Regions from separate parts of the Streptomyces sp. NPDC050548 genome, predicted to be linked through region 3. Evidence: riboswitches for the same ligand, from Rfam matches in the RefSeq annotation. Region 3 holds a riboswitch; each other region holds the start of a gene.
The links. Region 3 has a riboswitch for cyclic di-AMP ahead of ACIBJH_RS27510 (NlpC/P60 family protein). Riboswitches for the same ligand answer to the same signal wherever they lie in the genome.
Positions count from the first base shown of each region.

Region 1: it holds a riboswitch for cyclic di-AMP, as region 3 does, so the genes downstream of both, ACIBJH_RS03720 (transglycosylase family protein) here and ACIBJH_RS27510 (NlpC/P60 family protein) in region 3, are expected to answer to the same signal.
Region 2: it holds a riboswitch for cyclic di-AMP, as region 3 does, so the genes downstream of both, ACIBJH_RS23445 (transglycosylase SLT domain-containing protein) here and ACIBJH_RS27510 (NlpC/P60 family protein) in region 3, are expected to answer to the same signal.

Region 1 covers NZ_JBITGV010000001.1:792,453-799,707, reverse strand. The annotation lists gene ACIBJH_RS03740 (SurA N-terminal domain-containing protein) at 12-659, shown strand; gene ACIBJH_RS03735 (nucleoside triphosphate pyrophosphohydrolase) at 748-1,746, shown strand; gene ACIBJH_RS03730 (cytochrome P450) at 1,838-3,130, shown strand; gene ACIBJH_RS03725 (transglycosylase family protein) at 3,321-4,289, shown strand; cyclic di-AMP (ydaO/yuaA leader) riboswitch at 4,483-4,656, shown strand; gene ACIBJH_RS03720 (transglycosylase family protein) at 4,666-5,355, shown strand; gene eno (phosphopyruvate hydratase) at 5,648-6,934, shown strand; gene ACIBJH_RS03710 (septum formation initiator family protein) at 7,034-7,255, shown strand, end outside.
Region 2 covers NZ_JBITGV010000008.1:219,623-226,877, reverse strand. The annotation lists gene ACIBJH_RS23455 (peptide MFS transporter) at 183-1,688, shown strand; gene ACIBJH_RS23450 (CocE/NonD family hydrolase) at 1,703-3,697, shown strand; cyclic di-AMP (ydaO/yuaA leader) riboswitch at 3,929-4,130, shown strand; gene ACIBJH_RS23445 (transglycosylase SLT domain-containing protein) at 4,136-4,603, shown strand; gene ACIBJH_RS23440 (HAD family hydrolase) at 4,718-5,524, opposite strand; gene ACIBJH_RS23435 (LacI family DNA-binding transcriptional regulator) at 5,631-6,659, opposite strand; gene ACIBJH_RS23430 (carbohydrate ABC transporter permease) at 6,864-7,255, opposite strand, start outside.
Region 3 covers NZ_JBITGV010000010.1:255,151-262,405, reverse strand. The annotation lists gene ACIBJH_RS27520 (glyceraldehyde-3-phosphate dehydrogenase) at 1-1,305, shown strand, start outside; gene ACIBJH_RS27515 (DUF1996 domain-containing protein) at 1,390-3,477, opposite strand; cyclic di-AMP (ydaO/yuaA leader) riboswitch at 3,811-3,984, shown strand; gene ACIBJH_RS27510 (NlpC/P60 family protein) at 3,993-5,834, shown strand; gene ACIBJH_RS27505 (hypothetical protein) at 6,019-6,483, shown strand; gene ACIBJH_RS27500 (endonuclease/exonuclease/phosphatase family protein) at 6,485-7,255, opposite strand, start outside.

The sequences.
Region 1 (7,255 bases), on a different contig from region 3:
GGGAGGCTCCCTTGCACCGCCGCCGTCGCACCGCGCTCGTCCTCACCGCCGTGATCGCCGCCGCGGCCCCCGCCCTGACCGCCTGCGGAAGCGAAGCGCATCCCGGCGCGGCGGCCGTCGTCGGCGGGCAGCGCATCACCGTCGCGCAGTTGCAGAGCCGGGTCAACGAGGTGCGCGTGGCACAGCGGGCGGCCGTCCAGGACCAGGCACAGTACACGCGGGCCATCGCCACCACCGGCGGCCTCACCCGCGAGACGCTCTACGGCATGGTCTTCGACCAGGTCGTGCACCGCGCCGCACAGGACGCCGACGTCAACGTCACCCGCAAGGACATCCAGGACATGCGGGCCGCCCTCGCCCAGCAGGCGGGCGGCTCCAAGGCCCTGGAAGCGACCTGGCTCGCGCAGTACGGCGTCCCCCCGCAGCGCCTCGACGACAACCTCCGCCTCCAGGTGGAGGGCCGCAAACTCGCCGCGAAGCTCGGCACCGACACTAGCCAGCCCGCCTTCTGGAAGGCCCTGTCGACCGCCTCCAAGGAACTCCACGTCGACCTCAACCCGCGCTACGGCACCTGGGACGTGGAGAAGAGCAGCCGCGTCGACGCCAAGACACCGTGGGTACGCGAGGTCACGGCGGCGCTGACACAGCAGTCGGCGTAACGGTACGGCGGACACGGCGTCCGCAGGGCCGCCCACCGCCCTGTGGACAACTCGTGGGGCTGTCGGCGGCGTGAGTTACGTTCGGTGTGTGAACGCAACCAGCCCCGGTCCCGAGAGTCCGCCCGCTCCCGGCCGTATCGTCCTGCTCACCACCAGCCACCGTGTCGCCCCCGGCCTGCTGTCCTGGCCCGCCTGGGAGGCGCTGCGCACCGCGGACCGCGTGCTGTGCGCGGACGCCGCGCATCCGCAGCTGCCGTATCTGAGCGAGGCCGGCATAACCGTCGTCGAGGCGTCCCCGACCGCCGAGGAACTGGTCGCCGCCTGCGAGGGCGGTCATACGGTGGTGATCGTGGCCACGGGCGAGGGCGAACCGGCGCTGACCGACGGCCTGGCCCGCCTCGCCGGCTCCGGCCGCGTGCAGATGCCCGAGCTGGAACTCCTCCCCGCCTCCTACGACCTCCCGGGCGCCCGCCTCCTCGACCTCGTCCAGGTCATGGACCGCATCCGGGTCGAGTGCCCGTGGTCCTCCCAGCAGACGCACAAGGGCCTGGCGAAGTACGGCATCGAGGAGGCGTACGAACTCGTCGAGGCGATCGAGGAGGGCGACCGCGACGAACTGCGCGAGGAGTTGGGAGACGTCCTCCTCCAGGTCGTCTTCCACGCCCGCATCGCGGAGGAGGACCCCGACACCCCCTTCTCCATCGACGACGTGGCCGCCGGCATCGTCACCAAGCTGATCCACCGCCACCCGCACGTCTTCGGCGACGAGACCGCGTCAACTCCCGAGGAGGTGAAGGCACATTGGCTGCGCACGAAGGCGGAGGAGAAGCGCCGCACCTCTATCACCGAGGGCGTCCCCATGGGCCAGCCCGGCCTCGCCCTCGCGGCGAAGCTGGCATCACGCGTGCGGACGGCGGGACTTGAGGTGCCGTTGCCGAAGGGGGACGACGGCATCGGCTACGAGCTGCTCGCGCTGGCGGTGCGTGCCGAGGCCGAGGGCGTGGATCCGGAGGCGGCCCTGCGGGCGGCGGGGCGGGCTTATCGGGATGCGATCACGGGAGTTGAAGGGGGCGGCGGCGAGGTGTGACGCAACAGGGTGTCCGGGGAGTCCTCGGCGGACACCCCGCCGCCCGCACTGCCCTCGTGGAGCGTGCCCCCGCCCCGGATACCGTCAAGGAGTGACAGACCAGCCGCACCCCGACTCCTCCGCCCCCGAACTCTTCACCTGGGAGTTCGCCACCGACCCCTACCCCGCCTACGCCTGGCTCCGTGAGCACGCCCCCGTGCACAGGACACGACTGCCCAGCGGGGTGGAGGCCTGGCTGGTCACCCGGTACGCCGATGCCAAGCAGGCGCTCGCCGACCCGCGGCTGTCCAAGAACCCCGCGCATCACGACGAACCGGCGCACGCCAAGGGCAAAACCGGTATCCCGGGTGAGCGCAAGGCCGAGTTGATGACGCATCTCCTCAACATCGACCCGCCGGACCACACCCGGCTCCGACGGCTGGTCAGCAAGGCGTTCACACCCCGCCGGGTGGCCGAATTCGCGCCCCGGGTGCAGGAGTTGACGGACCAGCTCATCGACCGGTTCGCGGGGAGCGGCTCCGCCGACCTCATCCACGACTTCGCCTTCCCGCTCCCCATCTACGCCATCTGCGATCTGCTCGGCGTCCCCCGCGAGGACCAGGACGACTTCCGGGACTGGGCGGGCATGATGATCCGGCACGGGGGCGGGCCGCGAGGCGGAGTCGCGCGGTCCGTGAAGAAGATGCGCGGCTATCTCGCCGACCTCATCCACCGCAAGCGCGCGGCCCTCCCCGACAGCCCGGACCCGCTGCCCGGCGAAGACCTCATCTCCGCCCTCATCCGCGCCTCCGACCAGGGCGAGCACCTCACCGAGAACGAGGCCGCGGCGATGGCCTTCATCCTGCTGTTCGCCGGCTTCGAGACGACCGTCAACCTCATCGGCAACGGCACGTACGCCCTCCTCACCCACCCCGAGCAGCGCGCCCGCCTGGAGAAGTCCCTCGCCGCGGGCGAACACGACCTCCTCGAAACCGGCGTCGAGGAACTCCTGCGCTACGACGGCCCGGTGGAGCTGGCGACCTGGCGGTTCGCCACCCGCCCCGTGACCCTCGGCGGGCAGGACATCGCGGTCGGCGATCCCGTACTGGTCGTCCTGGCCGCGGCGGACCGCGATCCGGAGCGGTTCGCCGATCCCGACGTCCTCGATCTCGGACGGCGTGACAATCAACACCTGGGTTACGGCCACGGCATCCACTACTGCCTCGGCGCCCCGCTCGCCCGCCTGGAGGGACAGACCGCGCTCGCCACCCTCCTCACCCGCCTCCCCGACCTCCAACTCGCGGCGGATCCGGCGGACTTGCGCTGGCGCGGTGGGCTCATCATGCGCGGACTGCGCACGCTGCCAGTGGAGTTCACTCCCGGAGCGACCACACCAAACCCGTAAACCCGGACCGAACAGGCCATCTCGCCCCGTAAACCCGAAGGTGACAGTTCCTCAAGTCTGTGATCTTCACGTGATCTACGTGGCATTAACTTGTGACAAGTGATCGACTGCGGCTACGTTCGAATATCAGCGCGGCGCCCCGCAGCACCCGTCGCGCGCTCCCTCCAGTCGTCACGCGAAAGGCCTCCGCATGCTCTCCGGGAACGGTCGTCACCGTCGCCCCCGTCAGGCTCCGGCAATCCTCGTCGCGGCCGGCGTGACCGGCTCCGCCATCGCCATCCCGCTCCTCGGCGCCGCCGCCGCGAACGCCGCCGACGGCACCACCTGGGACAAGGTGGCCCAGTGCGAGACGGGCGGCTCCTGGAGCGAGAACAGCGGCAACGGCCACTACGGCGGGCTGCAGCTGACCCAGGACGACTGGAACAAGTACGGCGGCCAGGACTACGCCCCCACCGCCGACCTCGCCAGCCGCTCCCAGCAGATAGCCGTCGCCGAGAAGATCCTCGACGCCAAGGGCACCTCCGAGTGGATCACCTGCGCGCTGGTCGCCGGCCTCACCACGACCTCGGGTTCGACGAACGTCGACACCGGCCTCGCGAGCGACTCGCCGTCGACCGGCGCGACGGACTCACCGGGTTCTTCGGGTTCCTCCGACTCCTCCGGCTCCTCGGACTCTTCCGATGCCTCCGGATCGTTCGGCTTGTCCAACTCCGGAAACGCGGAGCCGACCTCGTCCGACTCGCAGAGTCCGACACCCTCCGCGACGGACAACCCCACCAAGTCCGACAAGTCCACCACCCCTTCGGTGGACGACAGCTCGGCCAGCGCCTCCCCGAAACTCGACGAATCGGACAACTCGGAGCAGGCGGTGGGCAAGTGGAGCCTCGTCGACACCGGCGCGCTCGGCGACTCCGCCGATGAAGGTGTCGAGCAGCAGAGCACCGGCAAGCATCGCGGAGCGAGCGCCGAGGAGAGCGTGACGCCCGAGACGTACACCGTCCGTGCCGGCGACTCCCTCGCGTCCATCGCCGACTCCCTTGACTTCGACGGCGGATGGCGCGCGCTCTACGCCGAGAACAAAAAGGTGATAGGCGCCGATCCGTCCGCTGTCGTCGCCGGTCAGACCTTGGACGTCAGTGCTGAAACGGGCGGAAAGTAGCAGCAAAGCAGCGGGAGTTCACGTCACGCTTCGCGTCGAATGTCCGCTTTGGTGAAAGTGTGGGATGAGTCTCAGAAGCCCTGATCGTCTTTGAAATTCCGCCGATTCCCTGTCTACGGTCAAGGCCGCTCGTCACCACGAGCCCCGGCTGCCGCACACGCCGAGTCCTGCCAGCGGCCTCCGGGAACAGTCGTCGCGTCAAGCGCCGTAGGCAGGAGCGGGGGACCCAAGGTAAGTGCCGGGCCCGGGAGTCGAGAGACGACCGGAACCGGCTTGGGGTTAAGTCGCGCACCGCGAGGTGCGTGGCCGGGCAACTCACACGGCCCGAACCCGACAGCTCACCTCGTAGGCGTCGGTGAGGGGATTGGGATCTTCCATGCTGTTTTCCAGCAAGGGCAAGCACCGCCGTCCGTCCAAGGCCACCCGCGTCGCCACGCTCGCCGGCGTGACCGGCGTCGCCATCGCCGCCCCGCTCATGGCGACCGGCACCGCCTCCGCCGCCACCGCCTCGGAGTGGGACACGGTCGCCAGCTGCGAGTCCGGCGGCAACTGGTCGATCAACACCGGCAACGGCTACTACGGCGGCCTGCAGTTCTCCGCCTCGACGTGGGCCGCGTACGGCGGCACCGCCTACGCCTCCACCGCCAACCAGGCCTCCAAGTCGCAGCAGATAGCCGTGGCCGAGAAGGTTCTCGCCTCCCAGGGCAAGGGTGCCTGGCCCGTCTGCGGCACCGGCCTGTCGAGTGCCACGTACTCCGGCGGCAGCTCCAGCTCGTCGAGCAGCTCGAACAGCTCCTCCAAGAGCACCACCGAGCGCTCCACGTCCAACACGACCGCCTCCCGCTCCGCCGAGCGTCCGGCCGCCAAGAAGACCGTCACCACCCCGACCGGCAAGAAGGTCAAGAAGGGCGACGGCGAGTACAAGGTCGTCAAGGGCGACAGCCTCAGCAGCATCGCCGAGAAGCACAAGGTCAAGGGCGGCTGGCAGCAGCTGTTCAAGCTGAACAAGGACATCATCGACGACGCGGACGTCATCTTCCCGGGTCAGCAGCTGCACCTTAAGTAGCACTCAGCTGAACCACAGCGCCCTCACATCCGTGGACTCCATCATGGAGACCTCGTGAGGGTCACCCCCGTCCCCCACGGGCTCCCCGCTCCGGTGCGTGTTCCCCCGTACGCACCGGGGCGGGGCTTTTTGTTTCCGCTTCAGGGAACCTTTTTGTTCCGTTCGGAAACAATTTACTCTCGGTTCTGTCCATCAGGCGGCCGACCGGATGGCCAATCGCCCCGAGCCGGTTAGGCTCGTCTCGCAGAGCCGCTGCGGTGTTGCCGTAGCCGCGTCAGACCCCAAGAAGGAGATGCTCGTGCCGTCCATCGACGTCGTCGTAGCCCGGGAAATCCTGGACTCCCGAGGCAACCCCACGGTCGAGGTCGAGGTCGGCCTCGACGACGGCAGCACGGGTCGTGCCGCCGTTCCCTCCGGCGCCTCCACGGGTGCCTTCGAAGCCATCGAGCTGCGTGACGGCGACCCCAACCGCTACGGCGGCAAGGGTGTCGAGAAGGCCGTACTCGCCGTCATCGAGCAGATCGGCCCGGAGCTGGTCGGCTACGACGCCACCGAGCAGCGCCTGATCGACCAGGCGATGTTCGACCTGGACGCCACCGACAACAAGGGTTCCCTCGGCGCCAACGCCATCCTCGGCGTCTCCCTCGCCGTCGCGCACGCCGCCTCCGAGGCGTCCGACCTCCCCCTCTTCCGCTACCTGGGCGGACCGAACGCGCACCTGCTGCCCGTTCCGATGATGAACATCCTGAACGGCGGCTCGCACGCCGACTCGAACGTGGACATCCAGGAGTTCATGATCGCCCCGATCGGCGCGGAGTCCTTCTCCGAGGCGCTGCGCTGGGGCGCCGAGGTCTACCACACCCTCAAGAAGGTGCTGAAGACCAAGGGCCTGTCCACCGGCCTCGGCGACGAGGGCGGCTTCGCCCCGAACCTGGAGTCCAACCGCGCCGCCCTCGACCTCATCGTCGAGGCCATCAAGCAGGCCGGTTACATCCCCGGCGAGCAGATCGCGCTCGCGCTCGACGTCGCCGCGTCCGAGTTCTACAAGGACGGCAAGTACGAGTTCGAGGGCAAGTCCCGCTCGGCCGCCGAGATGACCGAGTACTACGAGGAGCTCGTCTCCGCGTACCCGCTCGTCTCCATCGAGGACCCGCTGTACGAGGACGACTGGGCCGGCTGGAAGGTCATCACCGACCGCATCGGCGAGAAGGTCCAGATCGTCGGCGACGACCTCTTCGTCACCAACCCCGAGCGCCTCGCCCGCGGCATCGAGGAGGGCGCCGCCAACGCCCTGCTCGTCAAGGTGAACCAGATCGGCTCGCTGACCGAGACCCTGGACGCCGTCGAGATGGCCCAGCGCAACGGCTTCAAGTGCATGATGTCCCACCGCTCCGGCGAGACCGAGGACGTCACCATCGCCGACCTCGCCGTCGCGGTGAACTGCGGCCAGATCAAGACCGGCGCCCCGGCCCGCTCGGACCGCGTCGCCAAGTACAACCAGCTGCTCCGCATCGAGGAGATCCTCGACGACGCGGCGGAGTACGCGGGCCGTTCGGCGTTCCCCCGCTTCAAGGGCTGACCCATACCGGGCTAAGCCTTAGCCAGTCGTACGTACGTCCCCGCACCCGGTCCCGTACCGTGTGCGGGGACGTACGCACGTGTGAAGGGGAGGCGGGACATGGCCGTGAAGGACCGGGACCGGTTCTCCACCGCGACCAGGCTCAAGCTGCTCGGCGAGCAGACGGCGGCCCGTGTCTACCGCTCCCAGACCAAACGGCAGGCCCGCCGCTCCCGGCTCACCGGCCGGGCGGCCCTCCTCGCCCTGGTGCTGTGCTCGCTGATCGTGGCGCTGGCGTACCCGATAAGGCAGTACGTCTCCCAGCGCGCCGAGATCTCCGAC
Region 2 (7,255 bases), on a different contig from region 3:
CCCTGGGCGGTCACACGGATTGTCGATAGGTCGCTGCCTTCACTCAAGTCAGCGTATCCGGTCGGCTTTCGATCACAGGTGCCACCCACCACAGTCCAGGCCGGGCGGTATCGGATCACGACCGGTATGTTTTTGATCACCTGATATGAACGGATAACTATCTATTTAGGTGGAAGCCGCGGATGGTGTCCCGAACCGCACTCGAAGCCGAGCCCGGCGGCCGGCCGCCGCCCGAGGACGACCACGCCTTCCTCGGCCAGCCCAAGGGCCTGCTCACGCTCTCCGGTCTTGAGGTCTGGGAGCGTTTCTCGTTCCTGGGCATGCAGGCCATCCTCGTCCTCTACTTCGCGGATACCGTCGCGCACGGCGGCATGGGCATGTCGTCCGGAACGGCCGCATCCGTATCCGCAGCCTACGGAACCCTGGTCTATCTCGTCTCGGTCGCGGGCGGCTGGCTCGCCGACCGCATCCTCGGCTCGTACCGCGCGGTCCTGTGGGGCGGGATCCTCATCGCCTGCGGGCACTACGCGATGGCGGTCCCCACAGGCACGATGACCTGGGTGGGCCTCGGCCTCATCAGCGCCGGCACCGGCCTCCTCAAGCCCAACGTGGCCACCATGGTCGGCAAGCTCTACCGCACCGACGACGACCGCCGGGACGCCGGTTTCGCGCTCTATTACATGGCGATCAACATCGGCGCCTTCGCGGGCCCGCTGATCACCGGCTGGCTCGGCGACCACGAGGGCTGGCACTGGGGCTTCTCGGCCGCCGCGATCGGCATGACCTTCGGACTGATCCAGTACGTCGCCGGACGCCGTCACCTCGCAGGCCGCAAGAACACCGCCGAGTTCGCACTCGCACCGGACGCGCTGCGCCGCGCGGTGCGGCTGATCGTCGTAGGCATCCTGGTGGCCGCCGTGCTCGCGACCGGCCTGGCCCTCGCCGGATGGCTCACCATGGGCCGTTTCGTCGACCTGCTGACAGTCATCTCGGTGATCGCGCCCGTCGTGTACTTCGCGGTGATGTTCGCGAGCCCGCGCGTGACCCCCGAGGAACGCGGCCGACTGCGCCCGTACATCGTGCTGTTCCTGGCCTCCACGGTCTTCAACTTCATTCTCTTCCAGGCCTATTCGACGATGATGCTGCTGGCCGCGTCGAACGCCGAGACGACCATCCTGGGCTTCGACTTCCCCGCGAGCTGGTACGCGAGCGCGCTCGGCGCCTTCGAGGTCGGGCTCGCGCCCGTGGTCGCCGCGGTCTGGGTCCGCATGGGCCGCAACCAGCCGCATGCCTCCAACAAGATCGCGATCGGGGTCGTCCTCGGGGGCCTCTCCTTCCTGCTGATGGTGCTGCCGACCAGCGGGCACAGCGGCGACGCCTACCGCATGTCGGCCTGGTGGATCGTCGGCTCGTACTTCCTGCTCGGCCTCGGCGACATCCTCCTGGAGACCTCGGGCATGTCGGCCACCACCAAGCTCGCCCCGGCCGCGTTCTCCAGCCAGACCATGTCCCTCTGGTTCCTGTCCCTCGCCCTCGCGAACGGCATCCAGGCCCAGACGGTGAAGCTCTACGACGACGTCTCCAAACCGGCCTACTTCGGCGTCAACGGCGCGCTCGCGGTGGCCGCGGGCCTCGCGGTGATGGCCGCCGCGCCCTGGCTGCGCCGCACCATGCACCCGGTCCACTGAACCCAGGGGTCCCCATGCGCATCCGTACGTCCTTCCCCCACGAGACGGCCCACGAGGACATCCGCATCCCTCTCGCGGACGGAACACGCCTCTACGCGCGCGTGTGGCGCCCGCTGACGGACGAACCCGTACCGGCGCTCCTCGAATACCTCCCGTACCGCCTGACCGACTGGACCGCGCCACGGGACGCCCAACGCCACCCCTGGTACGCGGGCCACGGCTACGCCTCCGTCCGCGTGGACGTCCGGGGCCACGGCAACAGCGAGGGCGCGCCCGGCGACGAGTACGACGCCCAGGAGCTGGCCGACGGCGTCGAGGTCGTCAACTGGCTTGCCGCGCAGCCCTGGTGCACGGGCAAGGTCGGCATGTTCGGGATCTCCTGGGGCGGCTTCAACTCCCTCCAGATCGCCGCCCTCGCCCCCGAACCCCTGAAGGCGATCGTCACCGTCTGCTCGACCGACGACCGCTACGACAACGACGTGCACTACATGGGCGGTTCGGCCCTCGCCGTCGACCTGCACGCCTGGGCGGCCACCATGCTCGCCTTCGTCGCGCGCCCGCCGGACCCCGAGTACGCGGGCCTGGTCTGGCGCGACATGTGGCTCAAGCGCCTCGAACAGATCGACCCGTTCATCCACACCTGGCTCGCCCACCAGCTCCGTGACGACTACTGGAAGCACGGCAGCGTCTGCGAGGACTACGGCGCGATCAACGCCGCCGTCCTCGCGGTGGGCGGCTGGCACGACCCGTACCGCGACACGGTCCTACGGCTCGTCCAGCACCTCCCGCCGGAGCGGGTGCGCGGATTGATCGGCCCGTGGTCCCACCAGTACCCGGACCGGGGGCTGCCGCCAGGACCCGCGATCGGCTTCCTCCAGGAGACGCTGCGCTGGTGGGACCACTGGCTGAAGGGCGAGGACACGGGGGTGGCCACCGATCCGCTCCTGCGCGCCTACGTCAGCGAATCGCATCCTCCGGCCACGGTCTACGACACCCTGCCGGGCCGTTGGGTCGGCGAGCCCGCGTGGCCCTCGCCGCACGTGAAGACGACGACGTACGGCCTCCGGGGCGCGCCCGTCCTTGTCCGTTCCCCCATGCACACCGGTGTGGACGCGGGCCGTTTCTTCCCGTTCGGGAACGACGCCGATCTGCCGCCGGACCAGCGGGACGAGGACGCGCGGTCGGCGTGCTTCGAGTTCGAGGTGCCGGCCGACACATGGGTGCTGGGGCGGCCGAGGGTGCGGCTGCGGCTGACCTGCGGTGTGCCGCGCGGGCAGGTGATCGCGCGGCTGTGCGATGTCGCTCCGGACGGTTCCTCGACGCTGGTCACCCGGGGTGTGCTGAACCTGTCGGCCCGGTACGGGCGGGACTTGGCGGTGCCGTGGACGCCGGGTGCCACGGAGGACGTGACCTTCGAGCTGAACGCCATCGGGCACGCCTTTCCGCCGGGGCATCGCATCCGGCTCGCCGTGTCGTCGGCGTACTGGCCGTGGATCTGGCCGCAGCCGGAGTCGGGGGCGGGGTTCACGCTGGATCCGGAGGGGAGTGCGATGGAACTCCCCGTTCGGGAGCAGGAGTTGGGGCCTGCCATTAGGTTCGACGAGCCCGAGGAGGCCGCGCCCATCGGGGTCAACTACCCGGCCACGCTGGACGAGCCGCGGCCCGAGCGGCTGGTCGTGCGGGATGTGGCGAAGGGCGAGTGGCGGCTGGAGGTGGATCCCCGGTACGGGGGCACGCGTGTGTATCCGGACGGGCTTGAGTTCACCGAGGACGCGCTGGAGACGTACACGATCGACGAGTCGGATCCGTTGTCCGCCCGTACGCGGTCCGACTGGACGATCCGGCTGCATCGGCCGGAGCTCGGATGGGACACGACCGTGCAGACGCGGTCGGAGATTACTTGCGACGAAACGGACTTTATTACCTCGAACGAGGTGATCTGCACCGAGGGCGACGAGGTGATCTTCCACCGCACTTGGGAGAAAAAGGTTCCGAGAACTGCCAGTTGAGGCTGAATGCCCGATTTGCCGCTCTTCATCCTGCCGTGAGTTGGGTCACGTATTTCTGTGCGTGACCTGTGGTCCTGTGTTTTTACGTTTCCCCTTGCGGTTATTGACAGTTGAACCTTGGCTTACGCAAAGGATCAAGTGCCCCATACGCCTCAGACCAAGGTCAATAGGGGTTAGGTGTGATTCCGCCACTTGTTCCGGACATGTGCTCTCGCATAGTTTCCGGGCCTGTCGAGCGGAACGCCGAATCCTGCCGCCGCCCGGCATCCCAGTCACGAACTTCTCGCACGGCAGGAGCGGGGGACCCAGGTAAGTCGCCGGACCGGTCACCACGACCGGGACGGCTCGGGGTTAAGTCACGTCCGTGAGGGCGTGGCCGGGCACCTCCCAGCCCGAACCCGACAGCTCACCTCGCAGGCGACGGAGAGGAACCTCGTCATGCCTGCATCCGCTCAGTCCCGCCGCGCCCGCCTTGTCCGCCGTGTCGTTGTCGCCGGTACCGGTGTCGCGATCCTCGCCCTGCCCGTCGTGGGGGCGACCACCGCGTCGGCCGCGACGACCTCGTCGACCACGGTCGCCGGGTACCCCAACACCCTTGACGGGTGGATCCGTGAGTCGCTCGCGATCATGGCGCAGAAGGGGATTCCGGGGACGTACAACGGGATCTACCGCAACGTGATCCGTGAGTCGTCCGGGAACCCGTACGCGATCAACAACTGGGACTCCAACGCGGCGGCGGGTACGCCGTCCAAGGGGCTGCTCCAGGTGATCGACCCGACGTTCAACGCGTATCACGTTGCCGGGACTTCGTTCGATCCGTATGACCCGGTTGCGAACATCACGGCTGCTTGCAATTACGCTGCGGCGGTTTATGGGTCGATCGACAACGTGTACGGGGCTTACTAGAAACGTGGGACCAGCCATGACGGGTTGTGTTTTGAGTGGCACCGCCGTCGTGGCTGGTCGCGCCCGCGCGGCGGAGCCGCAAATTGACACAGCCCCGCGCCCCTAAAAGACTCTTCAGCTGAGGAGTCTTTCCAGGACCAGCGCGATTCCGTCGTCCTCGTTCGAGGACGTCACCTCGTCGGCCACCGCCTTGAGTTCGGGGTGGGCGTTGGCCATCGCCACTCCGTGGGCCGCCCAGTCGAACATCGGGATGTCGTTCGGCATGTCGCCGAAGGCGATGGTGTCGGACGGGGTCAGGCCCAAGTGGCGGGCCGCCAGGGCGAGGCCCGTCGCCTTGGTGATGCCGAGTGGCTGGAGTTCGACGGTGCCGGGGCCCGACATGGTGACCGAGGCCAGGGAACCGACCACCGAACGCGCCGTGGACGCCAACTCGTCGTCCTCCAGGGCCGGGTGACGGAGCAACACCTTGCTGATCGGTTCGGACCACAAGTCGTCGCGTCTGCCGACCCGCACCGCGGGAAGCGTGGGGTGTGGCATCAGGTAGCCGGGCTCGATGAGGGTGAGGCCGTCCACCCCGTCCTGGTCGACCGCCGCGTACACCTGGCCCACTTCCGCCTCGATCTTGCCGAGCGCGGTCTCCGCCAACTCCCTGTCCAGGGTGACCGACCAGAGCAGCCGGTCCGCGCCGGCGTCGTACAACTGCGCGCCCTGTCCGCACACCGCGAGCCCCCTGCTGCCGAGGTCTTCGAGGAGCGGGCGCACTCTCGGGGCGGGCCTGCCGGTGACGACCAGGTGCCGGGCGCCGGCCGCCGCCGCCCTCGCGAGTGCGATGCGGGACCGGTCGGAAAGCGTGTCGTCGCCGCGCAGCAGCGTCCCGTCCAGGTCGGTGGCGATCAGTGCATATGCGAGGGGTGCGGCCATGATCAGAGAATACGGATGGAACGCCCCACCGACTCGACACGAACCGGACGGCCGCTGCCTTCACATCCGTTGACCCGAGTTCCGGTTGGTTTGACAGTTACGGCGGTTATGCCGACTCCCGGATCACCAGTTCGGTGGGCAGGATCACGCCCGCCGTGTCCTCGCCGGCGATCTGCGCGAGCAGCATGCGGACCATCTCGGCGCTGATGCGGTCGTAGGGCTGGCGCATGGTCGTGAGGGCCGGGGTGATCGCCGTGGCCGCCGCCGAGTCGTCGAAGCCTCCGACAGCGATGTCATCCGGGACCGAACGGCCGGATTGTTGAAGGGTGTTGACGACTCCGAGGGCCATCAGGTCCGACGCCACGAACACCGCGTCTATGTCGGGGGCTTGAGCCAGGAGTCTGCGGGCCGCTTCCTCGCCTCCCGCGCGGCGGTAGTCGCCCTCGACCACGAGGGTCGGGTCGTGCGGGAGGCCTGCCTCGGTGAGGACGTCCCGGTAGCCGGCCAGACGGTCGGGGCCGCCGGGGGCGTCCAGCGGGCCGGTGACCATGGCGATGCGGCGTCTGCCGCGGGAGATGAGGTGGCGGACCATTTCCTGGGCGCCGTCGCGGTCGGCCGCGGCCACGTAGCTGTACTTGGAGGCGGGGCCGAGCGGTTTGCCGCAGGCCACCAACGGGATGCCGGCGTCGCGGAGTTCGGCCGCGACCGGGTCGCCGCTGTGGTTGGAGACGAGGAGTACGCCGTCCACGTGGCCCGAGGTGATGTACCTCGTGAGGCGGCGGCGGTCGTCCCTGGACGAGGCCAGCATCAGGAGCAGGGGGATGTCGTGGCGGGCCAGGTGTTCGGTGCAACCCCGCAGCAGGACATTGAAGTTGGGGTCCTCGAAGAACTTCTCCTGCGGCTCGGTGAGGAGGAACGCCACCGAGTCCGACCGTCCGGTGCTCAGGGAGCGGGCGTGCCGGTTGACGACGTAGCCCGTCTTCCTGATCGCCGTCTCCACGGCGGTGCGCGCGGCCGGTGAGACGTAGTGGCCGCCGTTCAGGAAGCGGGAGACGGTCCCCCGGGAGACGCCTGCCTCCCGGGCCACGTCGTGGATGGTGGGCGGTTTGCGGCGTCCGTTCGAGCTGGTGGTCATGGTCCTCGTTCGTGATGGGGCGGCCGGCTGTGGGGGGAGGCTGCGCGGTTCCTGGGCATGCCGTGCGAAGTCGGCAGCGGTTCGGCAACGCCCTATGGGGGCGCGGGGCTGCGTTTGATTTGCCGCTACCGCCGCGTGGGCGCGACCAGCCACGACGGCGCGGCAGCCGAGCTACGGCCCATCACCGCGCCCCCAGCGGAGCGCTCACGCCTTGACCGAGCCGCTCAGCAGGTCCAGGGACCAGAAGCGCTGGATCACCAGGAAGAGCGCGATCAGCGGCAGGATCGCGAGGAAGCAGCCCATGATGACCAGGGTGTAGAGGGCGGGTTGGGAGGCGCCCTGGTTGAGCAGGGTGTAAAGGCCCAGGGTGAGCGGGAACTTGTTGTCGTCCGCGAGCATCACGTACGGCAGCAGGAAGTTGTTCCAGATGCCGACGAACTGGAACAGGAACACCGTGATGAGGCCCGGCATCATCATCGGCACCGCGATCCGCGAGAAGATCCGCCACTCGCTCGCGCCGTCCATGCGGGCCGCTTCGAGGAGTTCGTTCGGCACCGAGGCCGCCGCGTAGATACGGACGAGGTAGACGCCGTACG
Region 3 (7,255 bases):
GTGGTCAGCATCCTCAAGACCCACCGGTTCGCCCGCCAGATCGACGGCGAGGAACTCTCCGTCACCGAGACCCTGCCGTACCTGCGCGCGCTCACCACGCTCGACCTGGGCCCCTCCCAGATCGACATCGGCATGCTCGCCGCGACCCACCGCACCGACGAACGCGGCCTGACCGCCGAGGAGTTCACCGCCGAAGCCGTCGCCGGTGCCACCGGCGGCAACAAGATCGCGTTCCGCGAGGGCCGCGACGTCGTCCTCTACGGTTTCGGCCGCATCGGCCGGCTGGTCGCCCGCCTGCTCATCGAGAAGGCCGGCTCGGGCAACGGACTGCGGCTGCGCGCCATCGTCGTACGCCAGGGCGGCGACCAGGACATCGTGAAGCGCGCCTCGCTGCTGCGCCGCGACTCGATCCACGGCCAGTTCCAGGGCACGATCACCGTCGACGAGGCGACCAGCACGATCATCGCCAACGGCAACGAGATCAAGGTGATCTACGCGGGCGACCCCTCCGAGGTCGACTACACGGCGTACGGCATCAAGGACGCCATCCTCATCGACAACACGGGCAAGTGGCGTGACCGGGAAGGACTTTCGCAGCATCTGCGACCCGGGATCGACAAGGTCGTACTGACCGCGCCCGGCAAGGGCGACGTCCCCAACATCGTGCACGGCGTCAACCACGACACCATCAAGCCGGACGAGCAGATCCTGTCCTGCGCGTCCTGCACCACCAACGCGATCGTGCCGCCGCTGAAGGCGATGGCCGACGAGTACGGTGTGCTGCGCGGCCATGTGGAGACGGTCCACTCGTTCACCAACGACCAGAACCTGCTGGACAATTACCACAAGGCCGACCGGCGCGGCCGTTCGGCGCCGCTCAACATGGTGATCACCGAGACCGGTGCCGCGTCCGCGGTCGCCAAGGCGCTGCCGGACCTCAAGGCGCCCATCACCGGCAGCTCGATCCGGGTCCCGGTGCCGGACGTCTCGATCGCGATCCTCAGCCTGCGGCTCGGCCGCGAGACCACCCGCGCCGAGGTCCTCGACCACCTCCGCGACGTCTCGCTGACGTCCCCGCTGAAACGGCAGATCGACTTCACCACCGCCCCCGACGCGGTGTCGAGCGACTTCATGGGCTCCCGGCATGCATCGATCATCGACGCGGGCGCCACCAAGGTCGACGGCGACAACGCGATCCTCTACCTCTGGTACGACAACGAGTTCGGCTACTCCTGTCAGGTCGTCCGGGTCGTCCAGCACGTCTCCGGGGTCGAGTACCCGACGTACCCGGCACCCGCCGTCTGACCGCCGGAACACGCTGAACGTACGACGGCCCGGCCGCCCAGGTGAGGGCGGCCGGGCCGTTGTCGGTCACAGCCGAGCGGGGTGTCAGCGAGTGCTGCGCTTGCCCCGGTACAGCACGACGAATCCGGCGACGAGCAGCAGCGCTCCGGCTGCCGCCGGCCACAGGTTCGCGCCGGTCTCCGCCAGGCCGCCCTGAGCCTGCGGCTGGTTCGGGCCTACGGCGGCGTAGCTCTCCCCGCCCGAGGACGAGGCGGGCGGTGTCGCCACGGGGCTGCCGACCTGACCGCCGGTCTGGTCGTCCGAACTCCCCTGCGTCTCCGTCGACTTGGACCCTTCGGTCTTCGTGTCGGCCTTGGGGACGGACACGGCGGTCGTCAGATCTCCGGGGTCGGTGGTCTGGGTGTCCGGCGCGCTGGTCTCGGGCTCGGCGGTGGGCTGGTCGTCGCTTCCGCCGGTCCCTCCGTTGTCGCCGTTGTTTCCGCCGTTCCCGTCGTTGCCACCGTTTCCGGCGGGCTCGTCGGACGCGGTCTCGGTGGGCGTCGCCGTAGCGGATTCAGTGGCCGTGGGAGACTCTTGCGGCTCACCCGAACCGCCGCCCGTACCGGATCCGTCACCCGAACCCGAGCCACCGGCCGTACCCGAGCCGTCGCCCCCGCCGGAGCCCGAACCGCCGCCCGTTCCGGGGTCGTTGTCCGTGCCGGCGCCGCACTTCTCGCCGCTGTTGATGCAGGTGACCATGTCGTTCATCAGGCTCTCGGAGAAGACGTTGATGAAGTCGCCGTGGTCGGTGACGGGCTTGTGCTGCTGCTCCGGGAAGGAGTCCACCGCGAACAGCGGGCTCGTCTTGCCGCCGTCCTGGAGGCTCGGCGCGTCGACGGCGTAGACGATCCGCTGCACCAGCTGCGGGATGGCCTTGAAGCCGGCCGGGCAGGCGCCGTCGGCGGCCTCGAAGGCCACATGGGTGCGGTGGTTGGCGCTGTCGATGTTGCGGCCGTCCCAGCAGCTCTGGAACTTGAAGGTGCGCACGACGTCACTTCCGGACGGGCACAGCGGGTACTTGTCCTTGAGCTGCCGGTCCTCGAACCCGGTACAGCTCCAGGAGGCGTTGGCGTTGGCCGGGCCGTTGACGAAGGCCTTCGCGTCGCCGGTGATGATGCGCAGGAGGCGCGGCATCGCGACGACCTTGCTCTGCGGGTTGCCCTCGAAGGTCAGGGTGACCTGCTTGGCCGTGACGATCTCACCGGTATTGCCCTCGGTGCCGCCGCCGGGCTTGTCGGCGTCCCGCTCCTGCTTGCCGTTCTGCAGGCGCAGCACGGGCCAGTAGTAGGTGGACTTGTCGCCCGGGTTCTCGCAGCTGGTGTCGGCGTTCGCGAGGTCCTGGTCGCTGGCGAAGGCGTTGTTGGACTGGTTGCCGATGTAGTCGTGGAAGTGGTGGGCGCCGTTGGTGACACCGGGCGCGACGATCACGTTGTCGGAGTTGAACAGGCCGTTCTCGTTCACCCCGCAGGCGGTGACGAACGTGCCCCGGGAGGCATCGGCCTGCTCCTGCGGAGCGTTCACATTCGGCTGTACGGAGGTGATGTCCGCGTAGTCCGAGGCGACGGGCCCGTTGGTGGACTGCTGCTGGCCCTGCTGACCCTGCTGTCCCTGGCCGCCCTGGTCTCCGGTGCTGGCACTGGCACTGGCACTGGCGCTCTGGTCGTCGCCGTTGCCGTCCTGGTCGCCCTGGTCGCCGTTCTCGTTCGTGGGCGCGATCAGGGTGCAGGCGGCGAGCGCGTCGAGTCCTTCCGGTCGGTCCCCGACGCGTGCGATCGCGTCGTCGATCCGCCCGATGGTCGCGGCCCGCTTCTCCTTCAACGGATTCATGATCGCGTTGTCGGCGAAGGAGGCGTCCTGGCGGATGGACTCCCTGGAGTCCTGAAGTTTCTGGTAGGCCTCGGTTATCTGCTGGTCCAGATTCGCGAGTTCCTTGTCGACGTCGGTCTTCGCCTCGTCGGGCACCGTCGTCAACTGGGTACCGATGTCCGGGCAGTCGATCGTCGCGCCTCGCGATGCCGCGTCCGGAGACCCTTGTTGGGCGGAGTCACCGCCCCAACCACCTTCGGACGCCGACGCGTAGACGTTCGCCGCCATCAGTCCTCCGCCGCCCAGCATCAGGGCGACTGCTGCCATCGTCGCGCGTCGTGCGCCTGTGGGGCGTCTGCGCGTGTTGCGTGCCAAGGAAGTTGCTCCTACACGTATCGGTCGGCCCGGCTCGTCCCGGCATGGAAATCCCCCGACCCAATACGGAGCCCGGTCCCGGTGTGTTCAACCGTCCCAGAAATTCATAGCGACCTCTTATGGATCACCCGCCCCGACGGGCCCCTGACCCCTCGACACACCAGGGCGAGGTAAAGGTCACAAATACGTATCGGACATATCGCGCTTCAACCTTCACACGAGGCACACACGTTGGCTAAGTTGGCGTCAGGCCGTACGACCTACTCCGGCGATCGGCGCCGGGCCGCACGGCTTGCGCCGAGTCCGGCGTGTCGCTCGCGACAGCCGGAGCCGGGGACCCAACCGAACTTGGGGTGAATCGGTCCAACTGCCCTTCAGGGCAAGGACCGTAGGGCAAACCTTCCGTGATCGACGCCCGAACCCGACAGCTAACCCGGTAGGCGCGAAGCGGAAGGAGCACGTCTGCCATGCCGGCAGAACGACGCACGCGCACCGGAGGCAGTGGCCCCACCGTGGACGACCGACCCACCCGCGACGAAGTCCAGCGGCGGATCAACTCTCTTTACGACCGGGCCGAGACGGACTCCGGAACCTACAACGCCACACGTGCGATGTCCGGGAAACCGCGCAAGCGTGTCGAGTCCCGCTCCAGCGCGTCACGTCCTTCCGACCCCGCCGTCGAAGCCGTCACCCGGCAGCTGTTCGACCGCGCCCGCACCCAACTGGGCCCGACCGTACCGGCGATGCTGCCGCCCGGCAGGACCCCGGCCCGCCCGGCCGAATCCCGCCCCGAGCGGTCCGAGCGACGTCCCGAGCCCCAGAGCACCGGCCGCGAACTCGAAGCGCAGCCCGGCCGCGCCGTGGCCGAACTGACCATGGGGACCACCGCCGCACCGGAGTCCACCGCCCCGCAACTCATGGGCCCCGCAGCGGAGTTGACCGCAGCACCCATCGCCGCGCTGCCTCCCGCCGCACAGGAGACACAGCAGACACAGCAGACACAGCAGTCTCCTGTGATGGCACAGATGCCGCAGATGTCACAGACGCAGGCACCTCAGGCGCAGATGTCTCAGGTGCCGCAGATATCTCAGGTGCCGCAGATATCTCAGGTGCCGCAGATGTCTCAGGTGCCGCAGATGTCTCAGATCGCGCAGATCGCACAGATGGCACAGGCCCAGATGTCGCAGATGCCTCCGGCGACCATTCTCGACCTGCCGCCGGTACCGCCCGCCCCCGCTGTCGACGTGCCGCCCGCGCGCGTCATGGCACCGCAGCAGTTCGCGACCGCCCCGGCACCGGCCTTCGACCCGCTCACCGCGAGCCTGGACCTGCTCCCGTCCATCGGCGCACCGCGCACCGAGACCGCGCCGACGGGCGCCACCTGGCCACCCCCGGAGACGGCCTGGTCCGCCCCGGAGACCACATGGTCCACCGGGCAGATGCCCATGGTGACCGAGCAACAGACCTGGGCGACAGGGCAGATGCCCGCGGTGACCCAACAACAGCCGTGGTCCACCGGCCAGTTCCCGGCAGTGACCGAGCAACAGACGTGGTCCACGGGCCAGATGCCCGCGGTGACCGAGCAACCGGCTTGGTCCACCGGACAGATGCCCGCAGTAGCCGAGCAACCAGCTTGGTCCACCGGACAGATGCCCGCAGTAGCCGAGCAACCAGCTTGGTCCACCGGGCAAATACCTCTCATCCCCCAGCAGCCCGCGGCCCGGCCCGACTGGCAGCCCGCACCGGAACCGTCCTGGCGCCCGCCGCAGCAGGAGTGGCAGCCGGCCGCCCCCGCCCCCGAGGTCTCCTTCGCCGCGGCCCCGTCCGTCGCGCCCGCGCCCCCCGCCCCTCCGGCCATGGCCCCCGAAGTCCCGCTCCCTCCGGCCCCGGCCATGAGCCCCGCGCCCACCGCAGTCGTGCCCACCGCGACCACACCGGACGCCGGCGCCCAGAGCAAGACCGCCACCGCGCTCGCCTTCGCCCGCGCACAGATCGGCAGGCCCTGCCTGTGGGGCGCTGCGGGACCGGACGCGTACGACTGCTCCAGCCTCACCCAGGCCGCCTGGAAGGCGGCGGGAGTCCTGCTCCCCCGCACCGCCCAGGAACAGTCCGGCGCGGGCGCCCTCGTCCCGCTCACGGACATCCGCGCCGGCGACCTGATCTTCTTCTACGACAGCATCGACCACGTCGGCCTCTACACCGGCAACGGCCTGATGATCCACGCGCCGAGCCCCGGCACGCCGATACGCGAGGAGTCGATCTTCTACGCCGGTTCCGCCGCCATCCGGGGCGCCGTACGACCCGCCTGAGCCAATGGGTCACATGCGTCCCGCTACTCCCGGCGGGCCGCGTCGTTGCTCTGTACGAGTGGTGGAACCCAGGACACGGTCGTAGCGTCGAACGAGAGACGGACGACGACCGTGTCCCTGCAGGCGGGTCCACCGCCGGTGCGGGTGCGGAGTGACGGGTACGAACGGGCGGCCGGGAGCGGACATGTACAAACACACCATGGTCGGAGTCGTCACGGTCTGTGCGGCCGCTCTGCTGGCGCCGGCCGTGGGCACCTCGTCCGCGGCCCCGGCGACGGTGCACGCGCAACCGGTCGCCCAGCGGCAGCCCGCGGTCCCCGTGCTGGTCGACTGCCTCTGGCATCCCGAGGTGCGTCCCGCCGACTTCATGCTCGCCTGCGGCGACGGCAACAGCCGCCTGGCGTCGCTGCGTTGGACCGCCTGGAACGCCAACTCCGCGACGGCCACGGGCGTCAACTGGGTGAACGACTGCAAACCCTATTGCGCGGCGGGCAAGTTCCACTCCTTCCCGGTGACCGTGCGGCTCGACTCCGCACAGACCTGGAAGCGGCATCCGCAGCTGCGGCAGTACGGCGAGATCACCCTGACGTACCCCGGAGCGCGGCCGGACAAGTTCCAGCACACCGTGACCTACCCCCTGTGGAACTGACTCACAGCGAGAGCTCCACCACCAGCGGCCGGTGATCGGAGATCTCCACCCTCGGCGCGCCCACCGCCCCCACGGCGTCCGCGGCGAGCCCCGTCGTCATGATGTGGTCGAGCTGGACGAGCGGCCGGTGCGAGGGGAAGGTCGCCCGCCGGGCCGCACTCCGCCAGCCACGCGGCGCGGTCGCGTTCAGAGTGATCCGGGGAAGAGCGCCGAAGAGGTTGAAGTCGCCCATCAGCACCCGGGGTTGGGGCAGCTCCGCGATCCAGCGGCGCACGGTGCGGAGTTGGCCGATGTTCCAGCCCGGCACGAACGAGAGATGCACGGCCACGGCGGTGAACGGCCCCTGCGGGCCTTCCAGTACGGCGGCCAGCGCGGCCCGTGGCTGATCCCGGGCCAGTACCGGAGCGGCCCGCCCGGCGACGCGCAACGGCACGGCCAGCGGGCCCGGGGACAGCCGTAGGGACCGCCATTCGCGGACCGGCAGCCGGGACAGCAACGCGACGCCCTGGGAAGGGAGTTCGGGCTCAAGGGCTGCGGGGCCGTGGACGCGCAGCGCGGGTTGGGACGGGTCGGTGACCCAGCCACGGTCCGGTACGAAACGGCTGTGCAGGGCCGTCGCGTAGCGCCAGTCGCGGGCGCCCAGCGCCGCGGCGGCGACCGCCGCCTGGTCGAGGCGGCCGGAGCGTTCCTGGAAGCGGTCGACCTCCTGGAGGGCCAGCACGTCGACGTCCAGGGACGCGACGGCTTCGGCGAGGGGTGCCGAGGGGTCCTC